2 regions of the Fischerella major NIES-592 genome follow, and region 1 is predicted to be linked to the other one. Evidence: riboswitches for the same ligand, from Rfam matches in the RefSeq annotation. Region 1 holds a riboswitch; the other holds the start of a gene.
What was found. Region 1 has a riboswitch for cobalamin ahead of NIES592_RS01345 (DUF1636 family protein). Riboswitches for the same ligand answer to the same signal wherever they lie in the genome.
Positions count from the first base shown of each region.

Region 2: linked by a shared signal. The riboswitch ahead of cobG (precorrin-3B synthase) and the one ahead of NIES592_RS01345 (DUF1636 family protein) in region 1 are both predicted to bind cobalamin.

Region 1 covers NZ_MRCA01000001.1:298,992-315,381, forward strand. The annotation lists gene NIES592_RS01310 (CTP synthase) at 1-1,008, shown strand, start outside; gene NIES592_RS01315 (hypothetical protein) at 1,141-1,566, shown strand; gene NIES592_RS01320 (diacylglycerol kinase) at 1,688-2,143, opposite strand; gene ybeY (rRNA maturation RNase YbeY) at 2,290-2,817, opposite strand; gene NIES592_RS01330 (DUF3285 domain-containing protein) at 2,858-3,013, opposite strand; one part of gene prfB (peptide chain release factor 2) at 3,169-4,215, opposite strand; one part of gene prfB (peptide chain release factor 2) at 4,217-4,288, opposite strand; gene NIES592_RS01340 (type 1 glutamine amidotransferase) at 4,546-5,343, shown strand; cobalamin riboswitch at 5,449-5,588, shown strand; gene NIES592_RS01345 (DUF1636 family protein) at 5,610-6,008, shown strand; gene NIES592_RS01350 (ATP-binding protein) at 6,113-8,653, opposite strand; gene NIES592_RS01355 (ArnT family glycosyltransferase) at 9,299-11,068, opposite strand; gene NIES592_RS01360 (class I SAM-dependent methyltransferase) at 11,194-11,838, shown strand; gene NIES592_RS01365 (hypothetical protein) at 12,002-12,514, shown strand; gene NIES592_RS01370 (hypothetical protein) at 12,602-13,489, shown strand; gene alr (alanine racemase) at 13,744-14,862, shown strand; gene sat (sulfate adenylyltransferase) at 15,254-16,390, shown strand, end outside.
Region 2 covers NZ_MRCA01000002.1:107,618-124,007, forward strand. The annotation lists gene NIES592_RS04380 (acetolactate synthase large subunit) at 1-12, opposite strand, end outside; gene NIES592_RS04385 (NAD-dependent succinate-semialdehyde dehydrogenase) at 126-1,493, opposite strand; gene NIES592_RS04390 (adenylate/guanylate cyclase domain-containing protein) at 1,893-3,500, opposite strand; gene NIES592_RS04395 (hydrogenase maturation protease) at 4,016-4,489, shown strand; gene cobJ (precorrin-3B C(17)-methyltransferase) at 4,534-6,294, opposite strand; gene NIES592_RS04405 (precorrin-2 C(20)-methyltransferase) at 6,588-7,286, opposite strand; gene NIES592_RS04410 (precorrin-8X methylmutase) at 7,283-7,915, opposite strand; gene cobG (precorrin-3B synthase) at 8,084-9,553, opposite strand; cobalamin riboswitch at 9,603-9,792, opposite strand; gene cbiE (precorrin-6y C5,15-methyltransferase (decarboxylating) subunit CbiE) at 9,998-11,206, shown strand; gene NIES592_RS04425 (Rid family hydrolase) at 11,351-11,923, shown strand; gene NIES592_RS04435 (SGNH/GDSL hydrolase family protein) at 12,805-13,662, shown strand; gene NIES592_RS04440 (nuclear transport factor 2 family protein) at 14,102-14,500, opposite strand; gene NIES592_RS04445 (antibiotic biosynthesis monooxygenase family protein) at 14,527-14,976, opposite strand; gene NIES592_RS04455 (DUF2254 domain-containing protein) at 15,674-16,390, opposite strand, start outside.

The DNA.
Region 1 (16,390 bases):
TGTCGATGTGATCGCCCCTTACCAACCGGATTAAAACACAAATTATCCGAGTTTTGCGATGTCCCCGTAGCCTGTGTAATTCCTGCGATCGATGCTAAGAGCATTTATGAAGTACCGCTAATTTTAGAACGGGAAGGACTAGCACAGCAAACACTGGAGTTGCTAAATATGGAGCAACATCAACCAGATTTAACTCAGTGGCAAACTTTAGTAGAAAGACTTTATAGTCCCAAACATCCCATCGAAATTGCCATTGTTGGTAAGTACGTACAATTGAGCGATGCTTATCTTTCTGTAGTTGAAGCATTGCGTCATGCAGCGATCGCCATGAGTGGCGATTTGCGTCTGCGGTGGGTAAATTCAGAAAAACTAGAAGTTGATGGAGCCGAGAATCACTTGGCTGGTGTGGATGGTGTAATTGTACCTGGAGGTTTTGGTGTGCGTGGAGTTGATGGTAAAATTGAAGCCATCAAATATGCTCGCATTCATCAAATTCCCTTCTTGGGTTTATGCTTAGGAATGCAATGTTCTGTGATTGAATGGGCCAGAAATATTGCAGCATTTACCGATGCTCATAGTTCTGAATTTGAACCCCATACAGAAAATCCAGTTATTAACCTGTTGCCAGAACAGCAAGACGTGGTAGATTTGGGCGGGACAATGCGCTTGGGTTTGTATCCTTGCCGTGTTTTGCCCAATACCTTAGCATTTAGTCTGTATCAAGACGAAGTAATTTACGAAAGACATCGCCATCGTTACGAATTCAATAACGCTTACCGCAACCTGTTTTTAGAATCTGGTTATGTGATTAGTGGCACTTCTCCCGATGGACGTTTAGTAGAAATGATAGAATTGCCTAAGCATCCTTTCTTTCTGGCTTGCCAATTTCATCCGGAGTTTCAATCTCGTCCTAGTGCGCCCCATCCTCTATTTAAAGGCTTTATCGAAGCTGCGATCGCTCATTCTCAATCCTACGAAGGCAGACACACACCTGTTTCAGTTTCCTAGATTTCTTGACAATCAGTCGCCATTTTCCAGAGAATTCACGCAAAACTTTCTGGCAGATAAAGATTTATACTCTGCTAAGAGGGTGCTGTACAGCAATATGCTCCTGATATATTCCCCATGTAAGGAGACTTTGTGGCGTACTGGGTAAAAATTAGTTACGAGAGGAAAGAATATGTGGTCAATTTTGAACGCGTAAGTGCCTTTTGTTATGAGCAAAACGGTAGGGTAACATTTTGGCTACCTGATTGTGCTATCCCAATAGTAATCAATCCTCAAAGTAACCAGCAAGATTACCAAAAAATTCTAGAGTATATCCAATACATCACCGAAGCGCAATTAGAAAATAGCTACTGGGTGAAAATCTACTACGAGAGAAACGAGTATGTAATTAACCTCAACTGTATCAGTTCTTTTTGTTATGAACCACCGAATGGCAGAATCACATTTTGGCTGCCAGACGGCATTATCCCTATTATTATTAATCCAGTTAGTAACCCAGAGTCTTACGAGAAAGTTGTAAACCACATTCAAAAGACAACTGGGCATTTTTTGTCTTAAATAAAAGCAGTCCCAATGAAACTTTCTAGTAAGATTTGACTAAGTGTATCAGACGTGCCATGGCACGTCTGGTACATTGCTGTATTGTGTTATGGGGTGTTTCCTTGTGTAGGAGAAATCTCTAAAAAGCCGACAAAATTAAGGTTAACAAAGGAGGGAATAAAAGTGCGATCGCAACCAAAACTGCTACACAAGCCGAAATCAACACAGCACCAGCAGCACAATCTTTGGCAATTTTTGCTAGTTCATGGTAAGCCTGCTTGACTGTTAAATCAACTACTGACTCAATTGCTGTATTTAATAACTCTAATGCTAAAACTAAGCCACTAGTTATACTGATTACTGCTATTTCCACTGCTTTTAATCGTAAAAAAATGCTTAATCCCAGCGCTACTACACAAATAACAACGTGTATACGAAAATTACGTTGAGTTTGAAAAGCGTAACTTATCCCACACCAAGCATACTTAAAACTCACGAATAGATTAGCAGCAACTTGCCAGGATAATTCTCGCTTTTTGCTGACAACTGTTTCTAAGTGGTTTGAAGTTGGTGGTGGTGAAACTGGTTGGGACATAGTTGAAAAATTACAGCACCAGAGTGGTTGAACTGGGAATATGTGCCGATTTTAATAATTAAATCGACATTTCTGCCAATTTTCTACTGAATCATTATATAAAGAACAACTAGGAAGCCGCACTTTAAATATGAAGGCAAATCATGCTACTCTATGTCAATAGAAATACCTACCGACTTCAGTAATTTTACTTGCTTTTTTAGCATTCTTTCTAAACTTTCCTCGTCCGGATGATCCCAGCCCAGCAGATGTAACAATCCGTGACTTGCCAACCAAGCTAGTTCTGTTAACAAAGTATGCCCTTGCTTTTGAGCTTGTTGCTGTGCTGTATCAATAGAAATAACAATGTCACCAAGATATAAAGGCATAGAAGCTAGCGCTTCACTTGGTATAGGAGAGTCTACCTCTAATGCCGCAAAGGATAAAACATCTGTAGGCTTGTTTTGTTGACGATACTGAGCGTTTAATTCTTGTATTTCAGAATCGTTGGTCAAACGCAACCCAATTTCATAATTTGCCGTAGACGAAATACTTGGTTGTAATATTTCCAACCAACAATTGAACCAGTTTTCCCATGTTTGAGATGTAATGGGGATGTGTATATCCTCAATTTTTATACTTTCAGATTGCGAATATTCATTGAGGTAATTCTGTACATATACTTCAACTTGCACTAGCCGAAAAATCTCCTGTAGTGAAACTGATAGTTTATGATCAGCGGGTCAGATAAGCAAGACCGATAAGGACAGCTAACAGCCCAACAGTGGTTAGTACAAAATGCTTCAAAGAAGTAAGTCGCTTTTGCACCATGTTTCGCATCGCGAGTTTGACATAGCTGGGTTGACGTTCATCAGCAGGAGAATTACTCATAATGATTTGATGACAATTATCTTCTTTCAATGTAACAGTTTGTTTAGTTAATGGTTAGTGGTTGCTTGTTGGTTGTTGATGGTCAGTAAACTAACAAATATACGGACGCACACCTGTGCGCCCCTACTACTAACTACTAATTACTAACAACTAAATTAGACTGCCGCTTCCACCAACTGATTTTCTTGCCGCAGATAAGCTTGGATGAACATATCTAGTTCACCATTCATCACATCAGCGATCGCAGTTGTTTCGACATTGGTACGTAAATCCTTTACCATCTGGTAAGGATGAAATACGTAGTTCCGGATCTGATTGCCCCAAGAAGCTTCCACCATATCACCGCGAATTTCGGCAATTTCTTTGGCGTGTTGTTCTTGAGCGATGACTAGCAATTTAGCTTTCAAGCGAGCAAGGGCTTTTTCTTTGTTTTGCAATTGGCTGCGTTCTTCTGTACAACGCACAGCAATACCTGTGGGAATGTGAACAATACGCACAGCAGTTTCTACCTTGTTGACATTTTGCCCACCTTTACCACCAGACCGAGATGTGGTGATTTCTAAGTCTTTTTCGGGAATCTCCAATTGCACCGAGTTATCTAATTGGGGCATTACCTCTACCCCAGCGAAACTGGTTTGGCGCTTACCATTGGCATTAAAAGGCGAAATTCTGACCAAGCGATGAGTACCTGTCTCAGACCGCAAATATCCATAGGCATAACGACCTGTAATTTCTATAGTCGCTGATTTTATACCTGCTTCATCACCCTCGGACTCATCTGTTAAATTTACTTTGTAGCCATGATTTTCCGCCCAACGGGTATACATGCGCAGTAGCATTTCTGCCCAGTCTTGCGCATCAGTACCACCAGCACCGGCGTTAATAGTCAGAACTGCGCCTTTATCGTCATAAGGCCCAGAGAGTAACTGTTGTAACTCCCACTGGTCGAGTTCCCGATTCAGCTTAGTGACAGTAGCTTCTGCTTCTTGCAGTAGTGCTTCATCAGTTTCTAACTCTAAAAGCTCCAATACTGCTTTCGTATCTTCTAGGCTACTTTGCCACTGTTCGTATTGTTGGAGATGTGCTTTTAAATCATTCAGTTCTTGCAGCGTTCCTTGGGCTTTGACTTGATCTTCCCAGAATTCTGGTTGTGCTGCGATTTGTTCCAAGTCTTGAATTTTGGCTGTGAGTGCGGGAATGTCAAAGATAGTCCTGGGTTTTACCCAGGCGATCGCACAACGTTTCAATTTCGCGTTTTAGTTCTAGTACTTCCATAGTTCTTGCTAATGAGAGCGCGCTTTATATTTTAAGCGTAGATTTGCGGCATTTTGTCAATAGACATTGCTTTTTATTTTATTGATATCTGTGATCTTATCTATAATATCCTCGTACAAAAGAATAGGGGATTAGGGGTAGGTGATCAGAGAGCGGGGGGCGGGACGAAGATAAAGGAGAAATTCTCCCTTATCCTCCTTCTCCCCTTTGTCCTCCAAGTCATCCCCTTGTCCTCCCCATCCCCAATCCCTAAAATTATGAAACAGTACGAACTGACCATTGGTTGGCTATATCCTACGCTCATGAGTACCTATGGCGATCGCGGTAATGTGATCGTCTTAGAACGCCGTTGTCAGTGGCGAGGATACAATGTCAAAGTGTTGCCCTTAGACCAAAATGCGACAGCAGAAGATATTAAATCTGTAGATTTAATTGTGGGTGGTGGCGCACAGGATCGTCAGCAAGAAATTGTCATGCGTGACTTGCAGGGTGCGAAAGCAGAAGCAATGCGCGAAAAAATTGAAAATGGTACTCCCGGCGTCTTTACCTGTGGTTCACCCCAACTGTTAGGACATTACTACGAACCAGGTTTTGGACAACGCATTCAGGGCTTAGGCATTTTAGACATCGTATCAGTGCATCCTGGTGAAAATGTCCGACGCTGTATCGGAAATTTAGTCGTGGAAGTGACTGCAACTCGTTTAGCGCGGGATCTTCAAGAAATGACGGGTAGCAAACCATACCTCATCGGATTTGAAAATCACGGTGGACGTACTAAGCTGGGCAAAGTAGAAGCACTAGGACGCGTAGTGTACGGCTTAGGCAACAATGGTGAAGATGGTACAGAAGGGGTATTTCATCAGAATGCGATCGCTACTTATTCTCATGGTCCCCTGTTACCAAAAAATCCCTTCGTGGCAGATTGGTTAATTCAAACCGCACTGAGACTAAAATACCAACAGCCTATCACTCTATCACCCATAGACGACACCTTGGCAATGCAAGGGCGAGAAGCTATGTTTAAGCGGTTGCAAGTAGATTTACCAACACACTAAACATAAAGACTCACTTTGCGTCCCTTTGCGTTAGCCTCTGCGTCCCTCTGCGTTTAAAAACAGCCCATAATAACTTACCCAACAAACTATCTCGTCAAAATCACGTTAAGATCAAAAACATTCGGTTCTAGTGGGGAGCAGCTACTAGAGGTAACGGGGAAAGTCTGGTGTAAGTCCGGCGCTGTCCCGCAACTGTGAACTTAACTAAAGTAAGTCAGGATGCCCGCCGAAGTTGATTTTAGTTCTAAAATATCTGCGAGGTACAGATGACGACAGCCACAAATACTCAGCAACCGTCTCATACTTTATTTGTATGCAAGACTTGTGCTAGTGTCTGGCAAGGTGGGAAGCGAGTCGGTGAAAGTGGTGGACAAAAGTTATTAAAGAAACTTCAGGAATTAGCTCAAGATTGGCATCTCAAAGATGGTTTTCCGATTCAAGAAGTAGAATGTATGAGTGCTTGCAGTCATTCTTGTGTTGTTGCTTTCGCTGGTTCTGGAAAACTAACTTATATGTTTGGAGATTTACCAGTAGACGATAGTGCGGCTGCAATTCTCGAATGCGCTAGCAAATACTATGATAAATCTGATGGTTTTTTACCTTGGTCAGAACGTCCCGAGCCTCTCAAAAAAGGGATTTTAGCCAGGATTCCCTCGTTATCTTAAAGTAGAGACGTTGCACTGCAACGTCTGTACATGGCACGTCTGTACATGGTAAAATCGTGTCGAAAAATCCCTAACCAAACCCTATTTTTCCGACCCTCAATCCCTTATTTCTCCGCAATCAATCTTTGCAACCGCTCATCTGTGAGAAATTTTTGAAAGCTAGAGTTAGTTTTTACTGTCTTGCGACATTCAGGATTGAGACTAATAGCTCGTTGTAAGCTTTCAAGGGCTAATTCAAGATTTTTTTGCAAAGCATAACAACAAGCTTTGTTGTAATGAGCTTCAAAGGAATCAGGAGATAGTGCAATTGCTTTGTTAAGGCTAATTAGTGCTTCTTGATAAGAACCTAATTTATTTAGCGCATTACCTCGGCTGTACCAAGCTTGGTAATTATGAGGGTGGATAGCTAGTACTTTGTCGTAGCAAACTACTGCTTCTTTGTAGTCTCCCAAATTTGCCATAACCACACCCCGGTTGTACCAAGCTTCGTAATAATCAGGCTTGATTGTTAGTGCTTTGTCATAAGAAGCAAGTGCTTCTTTGTATTTGCCCAAGGAGTATAGCCCATTACCTCTGTTGTACCAAGCTTTATAATGGTCAGGTGCGATCGCCACTGCTTTATCGCACGATGCAACTACTTCTTGATAAAAGCCCAGGGGATATAAGGCTATACTGCGGTTGTACCAAGCTTGGTCATAGTCTGGCTTGATTAGCAGCACTTTGTCATAAGCAGCAACAGCCTCTTCATAGTGTCCCAAAAAATATAACGCATTGCCCATGTTGTACCAGGCTTGGTAATGCTCGGGTTTTAATTCTACTACTTTTTCACAGGATCTAACCACTTCCTCGTATAATCCCAACAGATATAGGACTACACTCCCGTTGTACCAAGCTTGATAATAGTCGGGTTTAAGGGCCAAGGCTTGGTCATAGGAAGTAACTGCCTCTTCGTAATGTTTTAATGCATACAATGCATTACCTTTGTGATACCAAGCTTGATAATGGTCAGGTTTAAGCGCCAGTACTTGGTCGTAGGAAGCAACAGCCTCTTCATAGCGTCCCAAGTTCTCTAGTGCTTGACATCGGCTGTAATAAGCTTGGTGATAGTCTGGCTTAATAGCTAGTGCTTTGTCGTAGGAGATTACTGCTTCTTGATCACGTCCCAAAAAATACAAAGCAATGCCTCGGTTATACCAAGCCTGATCTAAGTTAGGCTTAATAGCAAGTGCCTGATCATAGGAATCAACTGCTTCTTCATAGCATCCCGATAGGTGCAATGCTAGGCTCCGATTATACCAACCTTGGTAGGAGTCACTCTTGAGCGCTAGGGCTTTGTCATAGGACGTAACTGCTTCTTCATAATTTGCTAATAAGTACAGTGCGATACCCCGGTAAAACCAAATATCAGAGATTTCACGGTTGAAGGTGAGGAGATGATCGAAGCAAGTTAAAGCTTGTTTGGGGTGATTGAAGTTTAATAGTTGACAGCCTAAATTAAAGAGTTTACCCAGCATTTGCTGGGGATATCTATCTGTTAGCTGCAAAATCAAGTGGGATAGGGAATCAACATATTCATTAGCATCCACTTGCTTGTCTTTAGCTTCTATTTGTCCTGGGCGAGGATTAAGGATGTGTTCACTTTCAATCAGATCATTTAGGACTCTGCGAATTAGCCAACGATGCTGTAATTGTTGCTGGGACTGATCCCCGAGCATTAATAAAGCAGCTGGTTCTAAGATGAATCGTTCAACTGCAAGATTAAATTGTTGCAGCAAATCTACAGCATCGTAAATATATCGGCTAGCGGGATGTTTTTTGATGGCATCTGCGTAGCACTTTTCCCAAGTCTGTTGACAAGTTTCAATGTAATTATTAGAGGTTAAAGATAAGCCTTTATTTCTCAACCGACGGAGATTTACAACTACATTTGTGAAAGTCTGGTCATTTTTCTGGGCGATCGCTATATAATCATCTTCGTTAGTTTTTATCTTATTTTGAGGAACAGTGTTACTTAATAACTGAACAATTGCTGCATTTTCTGGTTCTGGTAAGTGATAAACTTGAAAACGTAGCTGTTGCAGTTTTTCCCATTCACTCGCGGTAGTGGCAATCACCCGTATTTTATCCTGACCGCAGAACTGTTCATAAATTTCTAGAACTCGCCACAGTCGCTGTTGTAAAGGTACAGTCAAAGGGGCTAACTCAGATTCCTCTAGTCCGAGGGGCAATTTGGGGAAGCGATCGTCTATCCTTTGATAGAGATTATCAAGCACAAACAGCAACTTGCGCTTAGCAGCAATTTTTTGTAGTTGCTCTTGGTTTGGTTCATCTATCCATCCATCAGATTTTAGCCAGAGAACTGTCCAGCCTTCTCGGTTATAAAGTTGTGCTAATTCGGCGGCTTCTCGAGTTTTCCCGATTCCCGCTTTTCCGACAATCAAAAGCCAGCGGAATTCTTCTAATTGATTTTCCAATTCTCGCCGCACATTGCGATCGGCTTGTCGCATTTGATAAGGAATGTGAGAATCCGCTAAGGGATCATTACTATCCCCACCGAAAGCCACAGATAATACATTTCCATTGGGTTTGATAACCTCAAAGGGAAAAATGGAAGGAGGTATTTGTCTAATCCGCCTCTGTTGCATGTAACACCACAAAAGTCTAACAACGGCATTAATTCAGGGTGTGAGCAACCTTCAGAGAAAGGATATGAATAAGTTCACCCAAGTTGTTTGTAGGTGGATCCAAGGTTAAGAAGAAAAATGCAATTTCCCTTTTAACATTGAATCTCCACCTAACCAATAATTGAAAATTTGGTTTGGTGAATTAATCTTTTATCCTTCTTTAATCTTGATATAATTCTCAGCTACTCACCCAATCGCTTGAAAGTCTAAGCCCAAAAATATTCGATTTGCGTATTTAAATTCTCTTTCTTGAAACCTGAACAAAGGGATCATCCCCACTTGGCTACTTGGCGCTTTCAACCAAGTTACACAAACTCAACCCACCTGCACGAGTTGATATAACAATACCAGGCGGAGTTTGCCTGTATAACTGCGATTTTCCATCGCCAGGGATTTTTTGCACATATGAGATGCTTCCTGAGCAAGTTACTCAAATATTATCCCACAACTAAATAAATAAGAGTTAACTGAAATCAGTGAACAGTAAACAGTGAACAGTTATTAGGCGCATGGTTGGGGACTAAAAGGGAATAGCGAACGGGGGGTAAGGTAGGGGAACAGATAAAAAATGCCAATTACCCATTACCAATTACCCATTACCAACCTCTAGGGTAAGACTTGAATCAATTCGTATTTTTGCACAGTACCCAAAACACGATGAGGTGTAGATAGATCTGTTGCTTGTTTTGCAGAGATCCAAGCATAGCTATAAACTGGTAGTTCCGAAATTTGCTCTACATCTTCTCCGTGATGAGGAGTGTAAAAATCAAGTAGTACCCCAGTTTTTCCCCCAACTTTGACAAAGTGGATAGAATGATTCTGTAAAATTTGAGCGATCGCGGGCTGTGCTAAAAAAGTTCTCATCTGGGGATTGTAATCACTCAAAAAGCCATTACTTCCAGCGACAGCCAAAGCTAACCAAGCTGGAATTAACCAACCAGCTAACCAGTAGTTGGAATTCAAAAACTTTTTACCAAAGTGGTAACGACCAATCCAAACTAAAGGTAAAATCAACCAACCGTAGCCTAGAGTCAAGGTGACAGTTGCATATTTGCGAATATCAGCACTACCCCAAATCAAAGCGAGTATACTCGCCAGTAACAATAAAATAGCTAATACACCGATCCCATAGCTGAGATTGCGAATAACTTTCTTGATATAAAGTTTTGCATTTAAGTGAAGTACACCCGTCCCCAACTCTCCCCTGAGATCGGGGAGGGTGCGCGACAGCGCGGGTGGGGTATTTTTGTACGTCGCGTTGTTGAAATTTGCTGTATAAGTTAATGTTGTTTGTTCATTTCCCCCTAAATCTCTAATCTCCATATTGGCATCAAAACCCACTTTACCCAGCCAATCCAGCCCGACAGCTGCTAGCAAAGCCATAAAAGGATATAGTGAAAGACTGTAGTGAGGTAAACGAGTAGAAAAAAGACTAAGTTCAAAAAATAAAACTAATGGCAAACCAACCAATATCAACTGATAGCGAGGAATAGGAAGACGCCAAGCTACAAATAAACCCAAAAGGCTAAAGAAAAACCAAGGAAAAGCTTTAATAGGGAGATTCCATAAATAAAATAAAATCCCATTTCCAGAACGCTCTTGAGAAACTAAACGAAATACAAATTGCCATAATTCTCTAACACTATCAATACCATAGTGTAAAAAATTAAACCACAGCCAAACAAAAAAGGGAGTTAAACCCAGCAAAAATCCTAAATATAAAATTGGGTTTGTCAGATGACGATGACGACGATGTTCCCAAACTAGATAAGGAAACAAAGCAAACATTGGCAAAAAAATCATAAAGCTTCTCAGCAAAAAACCCAAACCAAAACAAACACCCACAACAAAAGTATAAAAGTAGCAAGATCGAGGATTTAATTCTGCTTTTAATAAAGATAAAATTGCTAAAAGTACCAGAAAAATCATTGGTACATCAGGTGTACCCAAACGACAATATTGCAACCACAGAAATTCCACACTCAAAATTGCGCTAGCTAGCCAAGCAATTTTTTTATCTAATAAAATTTTCCCAATTTCATAGAGAATTATTACACTCAGTACACCCAAAATCATACTTGGCAGACGTACACTAGCCTCATTAATACCAAATAGGGTATAAGAACTAGCAATTAACCAGTAGGGGCCTGGAGTTTTATGATGGGGTTGTGACCAAGGATTAATCCAATCACCAGACTCAAACATTCGACGCGATCGCCAAGCATAAATCCCTTCATCATGGGCCATCAAGCTACTATGCCCAGAATTAAATAACAATAACGGCAGTATCCAAAATAACAAAGTTACGTAAGGAAAGCCTACCCAAGAACGAAAACGGCGCCACACTAATTGATACTCCAGTAACCTAAACAACATTGATATTGATATTGATTGTTTTTTAACTAATAGATCCTTGATAGACTCGCCTATTTTTCAGACTGTTTCTAATATACGTATGGTGGTACACAAATTTAGACAAGACCTCTCATCATCCAAGTTTTATGCTGCTTAGACCAGAACAACGTACTAAACTTGACGCAGACGACGACAAGCAATTTTATTCCTTTCCGCGCTTTGTCACTCATGTAGACGAAGGTTTTATTCAACAATTAACCGATTTATATCGCGATCGCCTGCAACCCAACACACGCATTTTAGACATGATGAGTAGTTGGGTTTCGCATTTACCAGAAGAAATGCAGTTTGCTCATGTGGAAGGACACGGACTCAACGCTGAGGAATTAGCGCACAATCCCCGCTTAAATCATTATTTTGTTGAGGATCTCAACGAAAATCCGCGTTTACCACTTCCAGATCAAGAATTTGATGCCATCCTCAACTGTGTATCTGTGCAATATTTGCAATATCCAGAGGCAGTATTTTCCGAAATTTATCGCGTCCTCAAACCAGGTGGAATCGCCATCATCAGCTTTTCTAACCGCATGTTTTATCAAAAGGCGATCCAAGCGTGGCGAGACGCATCAGAAGCAACCAGAATTGAATTAGTTAAAGGCTATTTTAACTCTGTACATGGATTTACTACCCCAGAGGTAATTGCTAAGCAATCAAATATACCAGCATTCCTTCAGTGGTTGGGTGCTGCGGGAGGAGATCCGTTTTATGCAGTGATTGCTAGACGCCAATGAAGTTTCTTTGTGTCTTGGTGTCTTAGTGGTTAAACAAAATTTATTTTTTCACCACCAAGGTACTAAGCTGAAACAAGTCTGATCAAAAAGTAAATTTTTTGTTAAAAGCACCTAGAAGCCGTGATAATTGCCTTGAAACTTTAGCATCAACGAGAGTCAAACTATGAATTTTCCTCGTGTCCGCAGGATTTTAGCTGTTGTGTTGCTGTCAGTGTTGTTGCTGACCACAGCTTGTACTCCCAAAGAACCGGGACGCTTTGACCAGGTGCAACAAGAAAGCAGTCGCCAAAAAACTGGTCAAGCTGTTGCCAAACAAGCAACTCAGGGTAGCGAATTTAACAAGTTTTTCCCCCCTGCTGAAGATGGGTACGAGCGTGTATATACTCAAGAAAAAAAGGGTTTTGCTGAAGCTAAGTTAAAAAAAGATGGTCAAGAATTAGCGATGCTAGCTATTTCTGATACAAAAAGTATCCCGACAGCAGCAGCCAAATTTGCCAACAGCAACAAGCAAATTGCTGGTTATCCAGCCGTAGAAATTGGCAATACTCAAACTGCAATACTCGTCAACAACCGCTATCAGGTAAAAGTACTGTCTCGTTCACCATCATTTACAGCTAGCGATCGCGAAACTTGGCTGAAAAAATTTGACCTGAATGGTCTAGCACAACTCAAGTAAAAGTTGTTAATGGTTGGTGATTGGTAGTTATTTGGAACCAACAACTAACAATCAACAACCAACAACCAACAAAATAAGGAGATTTTTGTGAGTAAACCCATTTTTGAGTTGGTAGACGAACTACCAACTAATAACTTGACTGTTTCCATGCTGAATTCGCTAGATTTTGTCGCCCCTGGTGAGTGGCAAAATGTGGTTGGTTTTGTCAACACGATTAAAACTGTGACTGGGGAAACTGATGAAGGTTTGATTCAAGCAATTGGCGAGCGAGCAATTTATCTGTACAATGATCGTTCCCAGGGCTACCAACGGGCTATGTGGTTATATCAAACTGTCGATCGCACAGATAAAGCGCTGGGTGCAGCAGCTTTTGCTAATAAGGTAGGAGAGAAAATTCCTCTGTTGGGGTTTCTCAACTCTATCACTCCCAAAGCTGACAAAGCTCAAACCATTGATCTGTGTTTGAAATTAGTTGCTGAGTTGGTAGCTTTTTGTAGCATCAACGGTATTCCCGGCGATAGCATTGGGGACTTTGTAGCGTCCTTGGGTGAGTACAGCGGTGAGTCGCTGATTCGCATGGTGGCTTTGGTTTGTGTTGATGGTTTGATACCCCTTGGTCCGGACTTCATCAGCAAAGCCTTATCTACAATTAGTCAGACTAATCCCCAAGAGTTGGAACACAATACAACTTTCCAAAATATGCAAGAGGCAATTCCGGGTCAAAACTCTGCTAGCAAACTGAATTTTATTGGCGAAAGTTTTCAGTCGGTTCAAGGTTGGATGAGTAACTTAGTTGCTGCCAAAAATTTGACGCCTCAAAAGGTTGTTCAGAACTTGCAAAATTTTGTTGAAATAGCTGATGACAAATTAGATTATTTAGGAGCGTTTCTAGACGTAGCAACAAATTATTACGAACATACAGGTACACAAACCCTTGCACGCCGCTTGATTGAACGAGCTGTAGCGGAAATTTAGTTGAATAACTGAATGGGTAATTAGTAATAAATTCTATTACTAATTATCCTTATTAAAAGAATAATTCCTAAGAAAAAATCCTCACCAAAAAGTAGTGAATTAAACTGGAAATTCAGGGGTTGTATTTGATAATAATTTGGCACGAATCGCTAGGAGTGGTGTTCGTTGTTTGTTGTTTTTTGTTCGGATAAATCAACAACCAACTAGCAACCATCAACTACCAACTACTTGAAAGAGTGAAATATACAACCCCAATGAATCAGCATCATATTGAAGTCACAGTTTCTGCCAGAAACTTTCAAGATAATATTCGCTACATCCGAGATTTTGTTGCACCTGCAAAGTTGTGCGTAGTGATGAAGGCAAATGCCTACGGACATGGTTTAAGGCAGTTAGCAACAACGGCAGTTATGTCAGGAACAGATTACATTGGTATTTGTACAAATCCAGAGGCAACAACTATCCGTGATTTGGGTTTGAATGTCAAACTCCTGCGTCTACGCATGGCGTTACCAGAGGAATTAGAAGAATCGATACGCCGCCTGAACATTGAAGAACAGGTGGGAACAATGGAAGCAGCAGAGTATCTATCTGATGCAGGGGTGAAACGCAGCAAAAAAATTCCTGTGCATATCAATATTGATACGGGGATGGGTAGAAGTGGTTTCTTTTCATCTCAAATTGAAGAATTAAAGAAAGTTTGTACATTGCCGGGTTTGTCTATTGTTGGGATCATGACTCACTTCGCCAGTGCTGACGCTAAAGATCTGGCGTTTACAGAAAAGCAGATGGCAGATTTTTATCATGTTCGTACTGCTCTTGATGATTACTTACCAGAGAATGTACTAACTCATACTCACAATAGTGCGGCAACAGTGCGCTTGACTCCTAAATGTAATAGTTTGGTAAGGGTTGGCGCTGCTTGTTATGGGGTACGTACTTCCCGGGACTTTGAAAATCCTTCAGAACTGAAACCTGTGATGACAGTAAAAACCAGGGTGGCGCAGGTAAGGAAAATACCAGCAGGCAGGACTATTGGTTATGGCAGTTTATATACTACCCAACGTGATAGTTTAATTGCATCTTTACCTGTGGGTTTTGGTGAAGGTTATCCGCGATCGCTATTTAACAAGGGTATTGTTTTAATACAGGGTCAGCGTTGTCCAGTGGTGGGAAGAGTTTCGCTAAATATTACAACAGTAGATGTTACAGATCTACCAAAAGAAGTAAAATGGGGAGACGAGGTAGTTTTAGTTGGTAGTCAAGGTAACGAGGAGATTACCTTTGAAGAATTAGCAGATAAGTTTCAGAGTGTACACACAGAAATCAACCTGATGGCTGGTTTTATGAACCAGGTAAGTTACTTATATTGATTCAGGTGATGTGCTTTTTCCCATCTTGGCACGGCAAAGTAGCCGTGCTTTTATTATAGATTCAGAAGGCAGATGGCAGATGGGGTAAGAAATTTTATACTTGGTTGTGGGAATTCCCCGTGATTAGCTGTCTTAAAAATAGCGATCAAAATTAGCGACTAACTTAACAGCAAACTCATAATCCATCGGTGCCCATCGCCTTGCACGGTGTTCGTTAGACTTTTTCCCTCGTTGTGGGCAGTTGCCCGTGAAACTCAAGCTTGAAATATGAGATAATTTCAGTGAATACACTGACTTGATGAAATCTTTATTTTTACTTTTGACTACTCTTATAAACTTTGTTCCATACATAACTTGTAGTTTGGTAAGTTATTAACATAGCTTAAAAAAAGTGTATTTAGGCAAACAAGGGGCGAAGTTGAGTTACTATCCGGAAGGCATTCCTCCTCACGGTGGGCAGTTGGTTAATCGCATTGCTACACCAGAACAAAAAGAAGTATTTCTCTCTAAGGCTGAGTTTCTGCCGCGTGTCCAACTCGATCAAAGAGCAGTTTCTGACCTAGAAATGATTGCGATCGGTGGTTTTAGTCCTCTAACTGGTTTTATGAACCAGCAAGACTACGATCGCGTTGTCGCCGAAATGCGCTTGGCGAACGGTACTGTTTGGTCAATTCCAATTACACTTTCAGTCAGCGCAGAAGTTGCGGCTTCCCTTACCGAAGGCGGTTTGGTGCGTCTGGATAACCCTGAAGGCAGATTTATCGGGGTTTTGGAACTCAGCCAAAAATATCGCTATGACAAAAAGCGAGAAGCAATCAATGTCTACCGCACCGATGATGAAAAACATCCCGGTGTCCAAGTAGTCTATAATCAAGGGCCTGTGAACCTTGCAGGCGATGTGTGGTTATTAGAACGCGATCCCCATCCCTATTTCCCTACCTACCAAATTGATCCTGCCGAGTCCCGGCAATTATTCAAGCAAAAAGGCTGGAAAACCGTTGTTGGTTTCCAAACTCGTAACCCCATCCACCGCGCCCACGAATATATCCAAAAGTGTGCGCTAGAAACTGTGGATGGTCTATTTTTACATCCCTTGGTAGGGGCAACAAAAGATGATGATATCCCTGCGGATGTGCGGATGCGTTGCTATGAAATATTACTAGAAAATTACTATCCCCAAGATCGGGTAATTCTAGCAATCAATCCCTCAGCAATGCGTTACGCTGGGCCTCGTGAAGCGATTTTCCATGCCTTAATCCGCAAAAATTATGGCTGTACTCACTTTATCGTCGGGCGGGATCATGCAGGCGTTGGTGATTACTACGGAACCTACGACGCTCAGTACATCTTTGCTGAGTTTACACCAGAGGAAATCGGCATCACGCCAATGATGTTTGAACACGCCTTCTACTGCACCCGTACCAAGCAGATGGCGACAAATAAAACTAGTCCCAGTAAACCAGAGGAACGCATTCACCTTTCGGGTACAAAAGTACGGGAAATGCTGCGTCGAGGCGAGTTACCTCCA
Region 2 (16,390 bases), on a different contig from region 1:
TGCTGTATTCATTGAACTTCCTCACTAGCGAAAAGATTTAGGAGTAGATAGTGGTTAGTGGTTAGTGGATAGTTAGTAAAGAAAAAACTACTAACTACTAACTACTAACCACTAACAATTCCCAATTATTTAACCCACACAGTTTTAATGTTGACGAACTCATGTATACCTTGGATACCTAATTCCCTACCATACCCAGAACGTTTAATACCGCCAAATGGTATACGGGGATCAGATTTCACCATGCCATTGATAAATACTGCGCCTGCTTCGATTTCATCAATAAAACGCTGTTGTTCTTGGGAGTTGGTTGTCCAAGCACTTGCACCCAATCCAAAGGGTGTAGCGTTTGCTAGTTTAATTGCTTCATCAATATCGGGTACGCGGAACAATAAAGCTACTGGCCCAAAAAATTCTTCTTTGGCGATCGCACTATCCGGTGAAAGATCGGTGATCATCGTTGGTGGAAAGAAGTTACCAGGACGATCAGCCAAAGGCTGTCCCCCAATCAGAACTTTTGCCCCTGCTTTGACACAAGTTTGCACTTGTAGCTCCAGGTCTTGGAGAATATCAGGTGTGGCTAGTGGCCCGATATCGGTGTCTGGTTGCATAGGATCGCCTACTTTCAGCGCTTGGTATTTTTCTAGCAGTAGCTTTTCAAATTGATCTGCGATCGCTTCTTGGAGAATAAAACGTTTTGCAGCAATACAAGATTGCCCGTTATTGAGCATTCTCGCTGTAGTCGCAACTGCAACTGCTGCTTGCAAATCAGCACTTTCTAACACAATAAATGGATCGCTGCCACCCAATTCTAGAACTGTTTTTTTAATTTGTTTAGCAGATGCAACAGCAAGTGATATGCCAGCTGGTTCACTGCCTGTTAAGGTAGCAGCTTTGATGCGGTCATCACTCATTAAATCGCCTACTTTTGCACCAGGGATTAACAAAGTTTGAAATACACCTGTGGGAAAGCCAGCTTTCTGAATAATTTCCTCAATTGCTAAAGCACATTGCGGCACATTGGAAGCATGTTTGAGTAAGCCAACATTTCCTGCCATCAGTGCAGGTGCTGCAAACCGGAATACTTGCCAAAAGGGAAAATTCCACGGCATGACTGCCAGGATAATACCTAATGGCTGGTATTTGACAAAACTTTTCGTAGCATCGGTTTCCACGTAGGTATCAGCGAGAAATTGGGCGGCGTGTTCGGCGTAGTAGCGACAAACCCAAGCACATTTTTCGACTTCAGCGATCGCACTTTTGTAGGTTTTGCCCATTTCTAGGGTCATCAACTTTGCCAAGTCTGCTTTTTTTTGCTCAAGGATGTCAGCAGCTTTGTCAAGCCAACGCGATCTTTCCGAGAAGCTTGTCTGACGGTAATGCTCAAAAGCTTGTTGAGCCAAATCCAGTTTGGCGGCGATTTCAGCATCACTATGGGGTTCAAAGTTTTTGAGTAATTCCCCTGTGGCAGGGTTAATGGTGGCGATAGGCATAGCCAACCTCCCGTAAAAAATAATTTAAGAAAGTGCAAAAGTCACTTTTGCAAAGGGTCTATTCTAAATGCTTACCCGTGTTCATACTGTTAGCTTCCATAAAGATTTTAGACTTTTCGGCAAGACTTGGTTGGCAAATGTTAATCTTTCGCAATCTAAATGCATAAAAAAATACAAGTACTTAAGTAATTATATGTATTGGTGATTGGTTAGTGGTTAGTAGTTACTTACGCCTGATGTGAATTAGAAACGCCTCTTATCCCATAAGGATTTTTAAATTCGCCCAAAATCATTGTTTTAGGATTACCGACGAAATTACAAGGATTTTCAAACTTCATTCAGATTAAACGTAAGTTATTAACCACTAACCACTAACTACTAACCACTAACTATTAACTATTAATGCAATTTCGTCTGATACACCTTAACTAAGCGATTAATGCCTTTAAACCGATAATCTCCCATTTCATGGAAGTATGCAGGTTGGGAAAGCATTTTGTAAGTGGCTTCACTGACGACACACTCACTAGGGGGACAAATTGCCTCCATACGCGCCGCTAAATTTATCGTCGCACCCAGAGCAGTGTAATCTACTCTTTGAGAACTGCCGACATCGCCAACCACAGCCTTACCACTGTTAATGGCAATGCGTAATTGCAGTGGTTCTTGCCAAAAGTTACTAGTGTTGAGATGTTCCAGACGCGTGAGCATTTTCAAGGCTGCGGACACAGCGCGATCGGCGTGATCTGATTGTGGTTCAGGAGCGCCAAAAAATGCCATGATGCAATCGCCAATATATTTATCTAAAGTGCCGCCGTAGGCAAAGACTTCTTTTAACATCTCCTCAAATAATTTATTGAGCAATTCTGCAATTTCTCTAGCAGTGAACCGTTCGGAGATGGCAGTAAAACCTACAATGTCCGCAAACAAAATACTAATTTCACTTTCTCGGGGGGCTAAGCGTCCATCTGGTAATGCTCCCACTGCGATCAACTGCTGTACAACTGCCGGGGAGTGATAGCGTTCAAGTCTATGACGAATGACTTCTTCACTTTTGAGTTTATCTGCTAATAACCAACGCTGGACACTGGAAGCAACAAGGTTCGCCAAAGCGGAAAAAAAGCTGAGTTCTTCTTCACCTTCTTTTGCCCAATGGTAGGAAGAAAGATGAGCATCGGCATAAAGCACACCCACCACCTTATTTTCATCCCACAAAGGCACAGCCATAGCGCTGCGAATGTCTTTAACCAAAATACTGTGTTCGCCTGCAAAACGTTCGTCAAGTTGAGCATCAGCAGTTTGAATCGCAACTTTTTGTTCAAAGACTTTTTGACAGATACTACGACTAATCCAACTGCCATCGTTAGGTAGATGTTCGTGTTGACAGGTGCTTCTAGTCGCAGAACTTAATATTTCTAATTTGCCACCACCACTGACATCAATTAATAATGCCAAACGATCAATACTACCTAAGTAACGAAAAACAACTTCTTGAACTTGAGAGAAAATTTCTTCTATAGAAGCCGCAGCCGAGAGATTTTTGGCTATATCAACTAAATCTTTCAGGCGAGCAATACTTTTATCTTTATTACTGATATCACCATTGTCACTATCAGCTTGTATCCATTGCTCTTGTAATTGTTTAACGTTGTGAAAAATAGTTCTGTGTTCGGCTGTGTCAACCTGCTTAGGTATAACTGTTTCCACAGGTGGCGTCAACAGTACCAACATACTCACATCTCCTAGCCAAATAATGTCACCATGACGCACCTGTTGGGGAGAACTGACAAGGCGATCGTTCAATTGTGTGCCATTTTTGCTGCCCATGTCCTCAATTGTCCACACGCCAGCAGCTGTTTTGAGCAAACGAGCGTGCCAACGGGAAACCCCCCCAAAGGGCAAGTACAAATCACACTCCGGTAATCGCCCAATGGTGAACACATCTTGATTGACTGTTACTGTTCTTTCTGTATTTCCCTGTTGTAAACGCAGTTTGAGTTCAGTCATAGTTGTGATTGAAGAAGAAAGGCAGACAGAGGAGCCACTGCGCCCTTGGAGGTTCCCGAAAGCGGTCGCCATGCAAGTTCCGGCGAACATTTGCCCGTTTGGCAGAAGGAACCAATTACAAATGGATTCAGATCCCCAGTAATTGTAGACCACCAACTTGAAAACATGCGCAGGAGATATGCCAGAGTTAAACCCTTATTCTTTATGGCACTCTCTAAGCCATTCCGACAACTAAGGATTGGGGATTAAAGTAAGGTGTAATTTATTTTAGATATTCACCTCACCCCCCGTCTACGGCAGGCTCTCGGCGGTTTCGCAGAGGGGGGATTAATTGGACTTTTGCAACAAGTCTATTCTTTGGTTGATAGGAATTACGCAAAACTTAACAATGCGTAGCGGTAATTCATGAATTACACTACGCAAGAACAAGATTTTCGGTCACATCTTGCGTAAGTCTTGATTGAGTTATCTTTAGAGGAGTTGTGCTACCAGCCTTTGGATTTTCATCAAAAACGATGGACAATGTTATCATTAACACTTACCCAGCCATCCTATTGATTGGCTACGGCAACGAACTGCGTAGTGATGATGGTATAGGACAACGGGTAAGTAATTTGATAGCAAGTTGGAAACTTGCGAATTTGTATACATTGTGTGTTCATCAACTCACTCCGGAACTGGCTGAAATTCTGGTCAATTTTGATGTTGCTATCTTTGTGGATGCGTATCCTGCCACAGTGGAACAGGATGTGCAAGTATCTCCTATAGAACTTGTCGATACCAGTGTAACGATGGGACACAGCAGTAACCCTTGTTATCTACTTGCACTTACACAAGCTCTTTATGGTCGCTCACCGCAAGCATGGTGGGTAACAGTGCCAGGAGTAAACTTTGAATTGGGCGAAACTCTATCACCTGTTGCGGAACAGAAAATAGAAGTAGCACTGCAACAAATCAATCATTTGCTTAAAACTGTAGATAGCAGGTAATTGGTTTTTCCCATTGCACGGTGATTACTGATTGCGAACTTCCGTTAATCATCATAGCGACGGGGAGTATAAACCCAAATATCACCATCTCGCTTTTGGATCATCCGGGTTTTGCTCGAACCAACAAGAATAACTGTCCGCATATCAGCATGTTCTGGTACTAAATTTTCCAGAGTACACACCACAACAGATTCAGCCTCTCTACCGAGGTTGCGTGCTAGTACAACTGGGGTTTCCGGGGAACGGTGACGCCGCAGTATCTTTTGTGCCTCTGCTAATTGCCAGGTGCGTTGCTTGGACACTGGGTTATAAAAAGCAATGACAAAATCTGCTTGGGCGGCAGCAGTAATGCGTTGTTCGATAATTGACCAAGGCTTTAAAATATCTGAGAGGGAAATTGCACAGAAATCATGACCAAGAGGCGCACCTATCTTCGCTGCAGCTGCCTGCATGGCGGAAATACCTGGTGCTACTTGAATTTGGATACCTTGCCATTCTGGCTTTGCTTGTTTATCTAGTACTTCAAATACTGCTGCTGCCATTGCATAGATTCCAGGATCTCCAGAGGATACCACTGCGACAAACCGTCCCTCTGCTGCTAAATCCAGGGCTGCCTTTGCCCGGGCAATTTCTTCCCGATTGTCTGATTCATGCAGGCGTTTGCCTTTGGTGAAGGCACTAACTAAATCCAGGTAAGTAGAATAACCAACAAAATCAGTGGCATTACGTAAAATTTCTTTGACTTCTGGTGACATCCAATCACTTCTGCCTGGACCTGTACCAACAATTACCAGCCGTCCCCGTGGTGTACCTGTGGTGTTGATGTCGATGGGTAAAGGTGCGATCGCAATGGCACAGGAAAAATTTGCTGTTTGCTGCTGTCCAATCAATTCACCACCAGAAGCTGCTAAAGCCGCTGCTACAGCTACATCTGCGGTAGTATTTTGAGACATAACTTGAGCGATCGCATCGGCAGTAAAAAAACGAATTGGCACATTAAGAGAATTAGCGATCGCTTGCAAACCAGGTTCAGCAGCATCTGAGATACTGGCAAAAACTCCCGCAACAGAGGCTGGAGCTAACTCTGCATCTGCTAGCATTTGCTGTACTAAGGCGACTAACTCTGAACCTTCCCCTCTTTGTAACGGGGGATTGAGGGGAGTAATTCCAATTGCCACCGTTGCAGGATGATAGACCAGGTGGGTTGCTGTGGAAAATCCTGCCTTTTCAGTAACTTCTATAATTCTTTCTGCATTCTGAGCAATAGGTAAAGAACTGTTCCTCAGCCAAGCTGCTTTACCTTTTAACTGCACCGCATGTCCTGCCAAGAGGTCAGACATAAAGACCTTCGCATATTCTGGGTTAGACAAACGATAACCTACTGGCGGGTCTTCCAATGTGACGCCAAAGCGAATATCACCAGTCGTTGTGATGGCAGGTTTAACACCTAATACACTGGCGATTTGTCGCGCCAAATTATTAACACCATTGAGTCCTCCCAAGAGGGGTACTACTGCACTACCATCCTCTGCAACTGCTAAAACTGGAGGTTCCTGTCGCTTGTTGGCAAGCAGTGGTGCTAAGGTTCTGATCAAAATACCTGTAGCACAAAAGCCAATAATGGGTATACCGTTTGCAAACAACTCCCGCAGTGTGACTCCAAACTCTCTAAAACTCACATCTACCTCGGAAGTGCGTCCGGCTAGTCCATATAACTGTGCTTCTGGTAAGATACTGATGATTTTACGGGCGACGGGGATGCTTTTGTTACCCAGCACAATAATGGCAGGTGCAATTTTAGTCATATGAATTAGCTGAAATTGAAAGAAATTGGTGTCTTTGTGTTTTGGTGGGTTAAAAAATCTTGAACCACCAAGACACAAAGACACGAAGACCAAAACATTTATATTGGTTGAATTCTGATTCAGAAGCCCAGAAATACTATAGCAAGCCTATTATGATTGGTCAGAATCGCAAAGCCCTGCTCCCCGACTTTTGCTGAGAAGTCGGGGAGCTTGTCTCTCACTAATGATTTAGTCATGCTATACAGACATTGTTGAGAGTGTAACACAAGATTTGTTGCGAGAAGCATGCTGTATCATAACCGACTTTGACTGGGAACCAAAATCATTGAAAAATAAGGTACTTGATCAGGATATACTTCATCCAAAGAAATTATCTTTTGATTGACCATCGTTCCTCGTTCAATGTAACGTGCCCTTGATGCTAATCCTAAGTGATGCAACACATCCCGGACTTTCGCAAAATGTCGCCGCAGTTTAATAATTGCTGCTGCATCAGCGTTTAACAATTGTGCTTTCAGAGTTTCGGCTGGTAGGGTGGCTGGTAAAACGCTAAAAACATCGTCACGATAACTCAGGGGAACTGACAATGCAGAAGCACAGCCCATCGGTGAGGAAACTCCTGGTACAACTTCTGTTTCAAACTGGTCGGATAATCGTGTAAACACATACATAAAGGAACCGTAAAATAACGGATCGCCTTCACACAAGACTACTACGTCCCGTCCGGCTGCGAGATGTTCAGCAATAGGTGTAACAACTTGGTCGTAAATTGGTTGTGCTGCGTAAGGATCGAGGGCACGGGGGAGATGATACTTAACTTCGATTTGGTTGCCAGGGAGATATTCAGCTACGATACCCCTGGCGACACTTTCTTTGTCTTCTGCTGATTGATAGGCAACTACCGGACAAGTCCTTAACAAGCGTAATGCCTTGAGAGTCAATAGTTCTGGGTCTCCAGGCCCAACACCAACACCATAAAGACGACCTTTCATTCTTCCTTCTCCGTTGCTAGGGCGTTAACTGCGGCAGCTGCGATCGCACTTCCTCCTCGCCGTCCCTTTAATGTCATAAATGGCACACCACGACTATCTGCTGCTAGTGCTGCTTTTGACTCTGCGGCTCCTACAAACCCAACCGGAAAACCAAGAATCAATGCAGGTTTAGGTGCGCCTTCATCCAGCATTTCCAAGAGTCGAAATAGAGCAGTAGGTGCGTTACCAATGGCTACGACAGATCCTTTTAGGTGGGATCTCCACAATTCTAAAGCCGCAGCCGAACGAGTATTTTGCAGTTTTTGAGCGAGTTCCGGCACTTCAGGGTGATTGAGAGTACAAATCACCGCATTGTCTGCTGGTAGGCGCTTACGGGTAATTCCTTCTGCCACCATGCGACAATCACACAAAATTGGTGCGCCTACTGCGATCGCAGCACGTCCAGATACGACAGCAGTAGGTGAGGCGACTAAATCATCAACAATATCAGTCATACCACAGGCATGAATCAAACGCACTGCCACTTTCGCCACATCCGGAGCAAGGACAGATAAATTTGCCTCAGCCCGAATCATGGCAAAGGATTGACGATATATTTCATTTCCATCTCGAATGTAGTCAATGGTCATTATCTAAGAGTTGGTTGTTGGTTGTTGGTTAGTGGTTAGTGGGTAGAGACGCGATGTTCCTCGCGTCTGTACAATAGTGGTTAGTGGTTAATTGTTTACTACCCCTCACACCCCTCACACCCCACCCTTACGGGAAGCCGCTACGCGTCTACACACTCCTCACACCCCTCACACCTCCCCACCTCTCTCAACGATCTGTTGCAACTGTGCAATACCATGTCGGTTGGCAAATTCTCCTAGTGATTCGTGGCGAGTTCGGCGTTTTGCAATATAAAGTTGGAGAATTTTTTCTATCAATGGAGGCAATTCTGCAAAAGGTACAGCCTGGTAAAGTACTCGCCCAAATTTGCTTTCATCATCACTGTCTCCAACGTAGATCTGATACTTGTCTTCACTGACGCCCAAGAGAGTAATATCACTATTGTTGTGTTGGGCGCAGGATTTTGGACACCCTGTAAAGTGAATATTCACAGGTTGATTGAGAGTAACGCGTTGATCCAGATACTCAGCTAACATGAGGGCGTGATTTTTTGTATCCGTAGCTGAGGATGCACATCCTGTACTACCAGCACAAGCAATTAAGGCGCTATATAGATTGGTTGCAGACCAATGCAAATTCAAGTTCTCAATTTTACTTTGAACTTCGTGAATATACTGTTTGGGAATATCTGTCAACAGTAGATTCTGCCAGGGTGTGAGCCTGAGTGTACCACTACCATAACCCTGGGCAATATCCGCTAATCCTTGTATTTGCCATGTTTCCAATTTACCTAGTGGTAGCACAACACCAATGTAGGAAAGTTCTTGTTGTCTTTGGGGGTGGACACCAAGGTGGAGATAGCGAGTTAGGCGTGGATGAGGAGGTAAGATGGTGGGGAGATGGGAAAGTCGCCGCAAAGGGTAAGAAAGGTGATTTTCTACTTCTTGGAGAAATCTTTCTATACTCAAGTTATGCAGAACTTCAAATAAACGAACTTTGGGTGATTTGCGATAAGGCGTGAAATTCTCTTTCTCGAGTGCAGAATACTGCAAATAAACTTTGGCGATCGCACTCACTACGTCTACACATTCTTGGGGTTGCAATAATATGCCTGTATTTGTAGATGATTCACCTAAATTCAGCTTGAGGTGAAAGTATATCTGTGTACTGAGTTCCACAGCAGTCAAAATGATATCGTTAGGGCGATCGCACACCTTTAGCGCGCCTCCACCATCAACTGCAATGCTGAATTTAGGTGACAGGGGCGTAAGTTCAACATGGCTGCTGATATAGTTATCCAGTTTGCGAATGAGCGATCGCGTATCAATCAATTCTTCGGAATCAATACCTGCTGTCGGACTACCCATGATGTTACGCAGATGATCAACACCCGGATTTGGTGAGGCTAAACCAATGTCTTGGAGTAGGCGCAGAACTTCAGAAGTTATTTGTGTATGAACTTCACGAATTTGTAAATTGGCACGATTAGTAATGTTAACGTAGCCTGCACCGAATTTCTCAGCTAAATCAGCTACAATCCGAAACTGCCCAGTAGTGACGATTCCTCCAGGAATCCGGATACGAAATAGTGTTCCGTCTCGCGCGGACGTACTGTAAAAAAGACCAGGACAAGGGACAGAACTTGACGACAAATACACCTCTAAAGCTCCTTCCCTGTGCAGCGCAGGGAGCAGAGAAACTATGTGTCTTGGCAACACCCCTAGAAGTTGGCATTCTGACTCACCGAATTGGTTAGTTGTTGGTTGTTGGTTGTTGGTTGTTGATTTTTCCACCAACTACTAACCACTAACTACTAACCAATTTTTTATCGGATTACAGCTGCGGCACAGTACCGGGATCTCACCGGACTTTCCCAACTCTAGGTTTGAGTAGTTTAGCATGAGTTTGTGTCTCAAAAGATAAAATCAAAGCTTGGATTAATCTTTGTCCAAAAAACTCATTGCTTTGTCACATTGAGTCATTTAATGTTTGAAACGCAAAGGGACGCTGAGGAAGGTGCGGAGGTTTGCAGAGTATTTTGCTATGCTTCTAGTCTTTTTCAGTTAAAATCATAAGCTGGCTCCTGCTAACTCTTGACTACGATGCAAAAATGGTTATCTGTGATCGGTATTGGTGAGGATGGGCTATCAGGACTGAGTGCGATCGCTCGTTCTATACTGCAACATGCACAAGTGATAGTTGGGGGAAGCCGCCACCTCGCCATGTTATCACCTGATGATCAGCGCGAAAAAATCACTTGGTCTTCACCGATCAACGCATCTGTAGAGGAAATTCTCCGCCGTCGGGGTCAGCCTGTGTGTGTTTTGGCGAGTGGTGATCCCATGTGCTTTGGTATCGGTGTTACTCTCAGACGCAGCATACCGATTGCGGAGATGACTATTATTCCTGCGCCTTCGTCTTTTAGTCTCGCCTGTGCCAGACTGGGATGGTCGCTGACGGAAGTGGAGACGTTAAGCCTCAATGCTCGTCCCCTGGCTTTGCTCCATACTGTTATTTATCCTGGGGCGCGATTGTTGATTTTGAGCGAAGGGAAGGAAACCCCGGCGATTGTAGCTGATCTCTTGACAAAACGGGGATTTAGTGGTAGCAGAATTACTGTCCTAGAACGCATGGGTGGTTCTCAAGAACGGATGATTGATGGTATAGCCGCCTCCTGGACAACTACAGAAGTAGCTGATTTAAATACTGTGGCTGTAGAGTGTATTGCTGATCCTGGAGTGGTGGGGTTATCTCGTTTAGCAGGATTACCAGACGACGCCTATCATCATGACGGACAACTCACTAAGCGCGAAGTACGGGCGATTACCCTTGCTGCTTTGGCTCCTATACCAGGACAATTATTGTGGGATGTCGGTGCAGGCTGTGGTTCGATTGGTATTGAATGGATGCGGAGTCATTCTCGATGTCGAGCGATCGCCATTGAACAAAACCCTACTCGACTACAATACATCGCTGACAATGCTAATGCCCTCGGTACGCCTCATTTACAAATCATTCATGGCAAAGCGCCGATTGCACTGAAAGATTTACCCCAACCCGATGCTATTTTTATCGGTGGTGGTGCGACAGCAGCAGGTTTGTTTGAAGTATGTTGGCAAGCTTTGCGTCCGGGTGGGCGTTTGGTTGCTAATGCTGTGACTATTGAAAGTGAACAAAAATTACTGCAATGGCACAATCAAGTAGGTGGAGAATTGATGCGTGTTGCTGTACAGAGGGTTGCTCCCATTGGTAGTTTTTTGGGATGGAAGCCGATGGCACCTGTGACCCAGTGGGTGGTGGTGAAGTGGTGAACTACCCCGCAATTTGAGTTAGTTGAAATTACGTGAGTGTACTCAAGCAGTCCTCTTTGCTAGTGCTTTTTTACTCAAATTGCACACATAATAGAACCAGATATGAGCAAAAATGAAGAACTCATATATATATAAGGAGCTTGAATGACTCGACGTATTACCAATGCTGTAAATTCACTGGTGACAAAATTCTCGCGACGAAATGCACTTTTGTGGCTTGGGGGTAGCGGGCTAGGTACTGCCTTTGTGGTGGGAACACAAAAGCAAGTCAGCGCTAAACAGAACAAAGATGTAACATTGGTGAACCCACCAACTTTATATGATGCAACCCGAAATGGCTATAGTCATATAGCTGTTACACCACCAAGGACAAAAACCGTTTATATTTCTGGTCAATTTGGTTCAGATTTACAAGGTAATCTTGTCTCCAATGACTTTGAACAACAGTTAGTGAAGGCTTTCGAGAATCTCCGCTTTGCCTTAGAAGCGGTTGGTGCGAAACCAAAAGATGTAGCAAAAACTACTATTCTTATTGTGGATTACAACCAAGATAAATTGATCCCGTTAGGACGGGAAATTAGCAATTTGTGGGGGGATAAACCACCAGCAAACACCCTCATTCCTGTTCCTAGACTTGCACTTGACGGTATGTTGTTTGAAATTGATGCTTATGCGGTGATTCCAGAAAAAGGTGATGGCAAACTAGTTTCTGATTAATTTACATTTTACCACCTGCAATAGCCAGGAGGCTCAGCCTCCAAACGCTTGTTACAAGGTTCAACCTGTTCCCCTACTGTGCTGCCAAGCATGGTAGTGTTAGATTTATTACAAAAAACTCGCCTTCCTTAGTAGATTCGCTACTGCTGCTGATAGGGTTTGCACAGGGTACGAATGAACCCAAGTCAGAGGATGCGCCAAACAATATTTTTGTACCAGTTGCAGGCTACGATCGCGTGGAGGGAGATTTTAATAAACTAGCAATACCCTCTTTCCTAGATTGGTTTGATATGAATCCACCACTGAAGTGGGGAGCAGTAGCATTGGCTGTCTTAGGTGTGGTAGCGTTTCTAGGTGGATAGCATCCAGGAAATGATATTTAATTTTGGCGTTGCTGAATTTGGTCATGAATTGTGTTTGTCTACATTTTGTAGAGATGTAGCAATGCTACGTCTTTTAATTCAGCAACGCCTTAATTTTTAACGATTACTGGTAATGGGTAATGGGGAAAATCAGTAATTACCAATTACCAATTACCAATTCATCTATATAAATTTATTGCTTCTATCTTTTGGCAGAATTTTTGAAAAAGTGTATTTAGATTCTGAAAATAAAGTGGTGCGATCGCCATTCAAAGTACGGATAACCCTGCTTCCCTACCAGAAATATATTGTTACATTAGAAAAGCATTCACTAGAAAAACTTTAATCCTTAGAACCTGACAATCAAATAGCTTGAAAGCCTAAACAAGTATCAAATCCTTGTCAAGCAATGATTCATAATTTCTAACTTTTATGAACCAGTATTAGCCTTCTTGATCAAAACAGAAGAGGATTTTTGCTTAAAAAGCGGTCTGGTTCTCATTTAAAGCGAATAGAAGCGTGAAAAAACAGATTTTAGTAGTGCTTGCTTTCTTATCCTTCATTATGGTTGCACTGAAAACTTCAATCACAAATTCCCATACTAGCATCAATGAACTTTATGTCTTTGGTGACAGTCTTTCCGATATTGGTAATGCATTTAATGCGACTGAAGGATTCCATCCTTCTAGTCCTCCCTACTTTCAAGGGCGTTTTTCTAATGGTTTAGTTTGGGTGGAATATCTTGCTTCTGGGCTAGCATTAACCCCCAAACAAAATACTAACTTTGCCTATGGCGGTGCAACTACAGGCAGTGGCAATCTGAATGGAATTCCAGATTTATTGACACAAGTTGATAGCTTTATCAAAGTTTATCAGCAGGTTGATAAAAATGCACTCTATATTCTATGGGCTGGTGCTAATGATTATCTTCACGGCATGAGCAATCCTTCACTATCAATCAATAATATATCCCAGGCAATCCAATCTCTTGCAAAAGCTGGAGCAAAAAAAATCTTGGTTGCTAATTTACCAGATTTAGGGAATATTCCAGCCACACGCAATAGCCCTTATTCTGGTATTCTTAGTTCTGCAACAATCGCGCATAATTTGGGCTTAGCTAACTCCCTTGATCTTCTCAAACAGAAGTTAGGACATGATACCCAGATGATTATGTTTGATGTTCATTCACTATATAAGGAAGCGATCACTAACCCAACTAAGTTTGGCTTTACAGATGTAAATACAGCTTGTCTAAATAATCTTGCTAGCTGTGATAATCCAGACAAGTTTTTATTCTGGGATGGCATTCATCCAACCACTGTTGCTCATAGAATTTTGGCAAAAGCAGCTCTAAAAGAGTTGAAAATAACATTTTAATTTCTACCTCTTCCAGAGCTTTACTTGATATAAGTCTAAAATGATACCTACACTACCAACAAAAGACACAACCTGATTTTGTTAAATTTGAGGCATTCTTTACTGATAACTGATAAAAATACCCCTAGAGGAGCGATTTTTCCCTCAAGGGGTAAAGTGAGGTATGACTTAAATGTTTCTCTTCTTCCAGGAAAAATATTAACTTGATTACGAAACCCTTTTATCTATCTAAAGATCAGTATATTAATAGGTTAGTATAAATTTATCTTGTTATAATAAATACAAAACTGTAGGTTTTGATGCATATAACTTGACAAATTTGCAGATACTCCTTATCTATCATTTCTTCAATCAGTGCCGAGTTTGTATCAGCCTTATCTTGGAAACTAGTATATTTTCATTCATGACGGTGAATTTTTTGATTGGGACTGCCTTCTGGTCAATTCGACTTGCCATCACTGCCAAAATACTCCCGGTAGCTGCAAATTTTGTTACCACGCACATCAAAGGAAACCGCTACCCGATTTTTATATGGTTCTCCAAATAACATTCCTTCATCTCGGAATTCAAACACAACCGTTGTTTCATTGCTGGTAACATGGTCTAGTGAATTCAGTTTTAGTCCAGGACTAAAAGCCTGTGTAACGTATTGAAAAAACTCTTGGGCTCGTTGTTTACCCACATTCAATCCGTGGAATTTCCCCATCGGAAACCAAAAAGTAAAGTCTTCTGTGAGCATATCCAAAAACTGTTTCCAATCACCAGTTTCTAAACCATATTGAAAGTATGCAAATGCTTCACGACCAACTGTTAAAGTATTTTCTGACTCTTGGGTCATAATGATTATCAATCAAATTTAATTAATTATTTGCGATCATCAAGCAAAACCTGAAAGTGTTTGACATTAGGCTCTAGTTCCAGAAGATACTCTTTATCTCTGGGAAGATGCCTAGTCTTTTCAATATCATTACCTGCAAACTTCCGAATAGCGTCTAGCGACTCCCAATAAGATATCACAGTAAACTCCGTAATATTGCCATGAGTACGGCGAAAAACTTGCGCTCCTAAATTCCCAGGAATCGACTCAATTTTTTTGATACCAGCTTCCAGAAGATAAGCATAGTAATCATCTGCCTTAGAAGTCAGCGTTCTACCGTGCCAGAACCGCGCGATCGCTGTTTTAGTTCGGGAAGGAGTATTATTTGTTTGGGCAATCACGGGTAAATGCCTAACTTGTGCTAGAAAGGTGAAGGATAAACCACCTAGCAATACCCCCAGTGCAAAAAATATACCAAGATATTTATCCTGTTTCATAGCCGTAAGAAAGTGCTTGTGAAACCAGAATATCTTGGTATCCTGCAAATACTGACTTAAAATTTCAAAAATTTAAAATATTAATCATAAAAAACTCTGCTTCCCTTGATTCGGCTTTCTCAAAGTAAAAAAATGCGCCTCTTTTAGTTGATTGAGATTTTATGAGTTTTCCAGGCTTGTCAAATGCATTGCTGGCTCAATTTTGAGGGATCTGGATATTCATAATTGGGCAATATATGATGTATCTGGTACTATGGCTTCTGCTAATATGAGTGATGTTGATCGGACTACACAGAGGTATCAGGGAACGACTACAACTACTACTGACCAGGGGGTAGTGGAAGTTGTTGATAAGCGCAATGATCAACCCCTCTAGTATCATTAGGCGATCGCATTCCAAATAAATTATCCTGCTGATATTTGGTGCGATCGCATGTCTATTGTGGACAATCTATCGCCTCAAGCAGTTTTAGGAAGCTATCCGATTTTTCGCCGATATTTGCCCCTTATTTCCACAACCAATTGTTAGACTCCACAGAATATTACTCCTTAACACCGTACCATTATTTCTCCAAACCGATAATTATTTGGATTGGAGAATTTTAATTTTGATATCATACCAAATTGGGATAGTTAGTATTGTTTGAAATTACAAAAACAGCTTTGCAATCAAGACTTTCAATCCAAAATCCAAAATCTAAAATCCAAAATTGGTATAATGCTCTAAAGCTTTAATCACCCTGTAATACCGTTCCTGTACATCCTTACGGTCTAGTTCTTCTGATAACCCCTCTTGGCTACCCCGCAAAATCATCTCAGCATGACGCCTCAGAACTGTCTTATGCTTTGGATTAGTGGTGTAAGTTGCAATTGTGGTGATCGCTTCCAATAACCGAATAGTCACTGCTGCATCAGACTGTGCATACTGCCGAATCTGGTTAAAAGCCCCGTCAACCAATTGTTCAAACGTAAATTGCTCCGCAATTACACGTAGTTTATGGTTATCATCATAGCGGTAAGCTGAGGGAAAATCCCTTTGCACCAAACCCGAAAGTCCCGCACTCAGTCGGTCAATACATCGAATCGCGGTAAATGGATCGTTCACAGCAGGAGAGATGGCGCGTAGAGCAATTTCTACCAACTGATTGATCGGAAATTCCACATCCTGTTGTTCAGTACGTTCTTTACCCAGAATAAAGGCATCGTTGATTTGTTTGCTAAGTTTTTGATTTACCCGTTCTCCAGGAAAAACCATAACCAAATCACTGCCCTTAATCACAAACTTTCCTGGCCGAAACTTGACACGCAACAGTAGATTGTGCTTACGGGCAATCTTCATTAATTCTTCATTATCAATTGCTTGCAAATAACCTGTAGCATTAGCTCGAATCGGGTAAGCTTCCTCCTCAAAAGA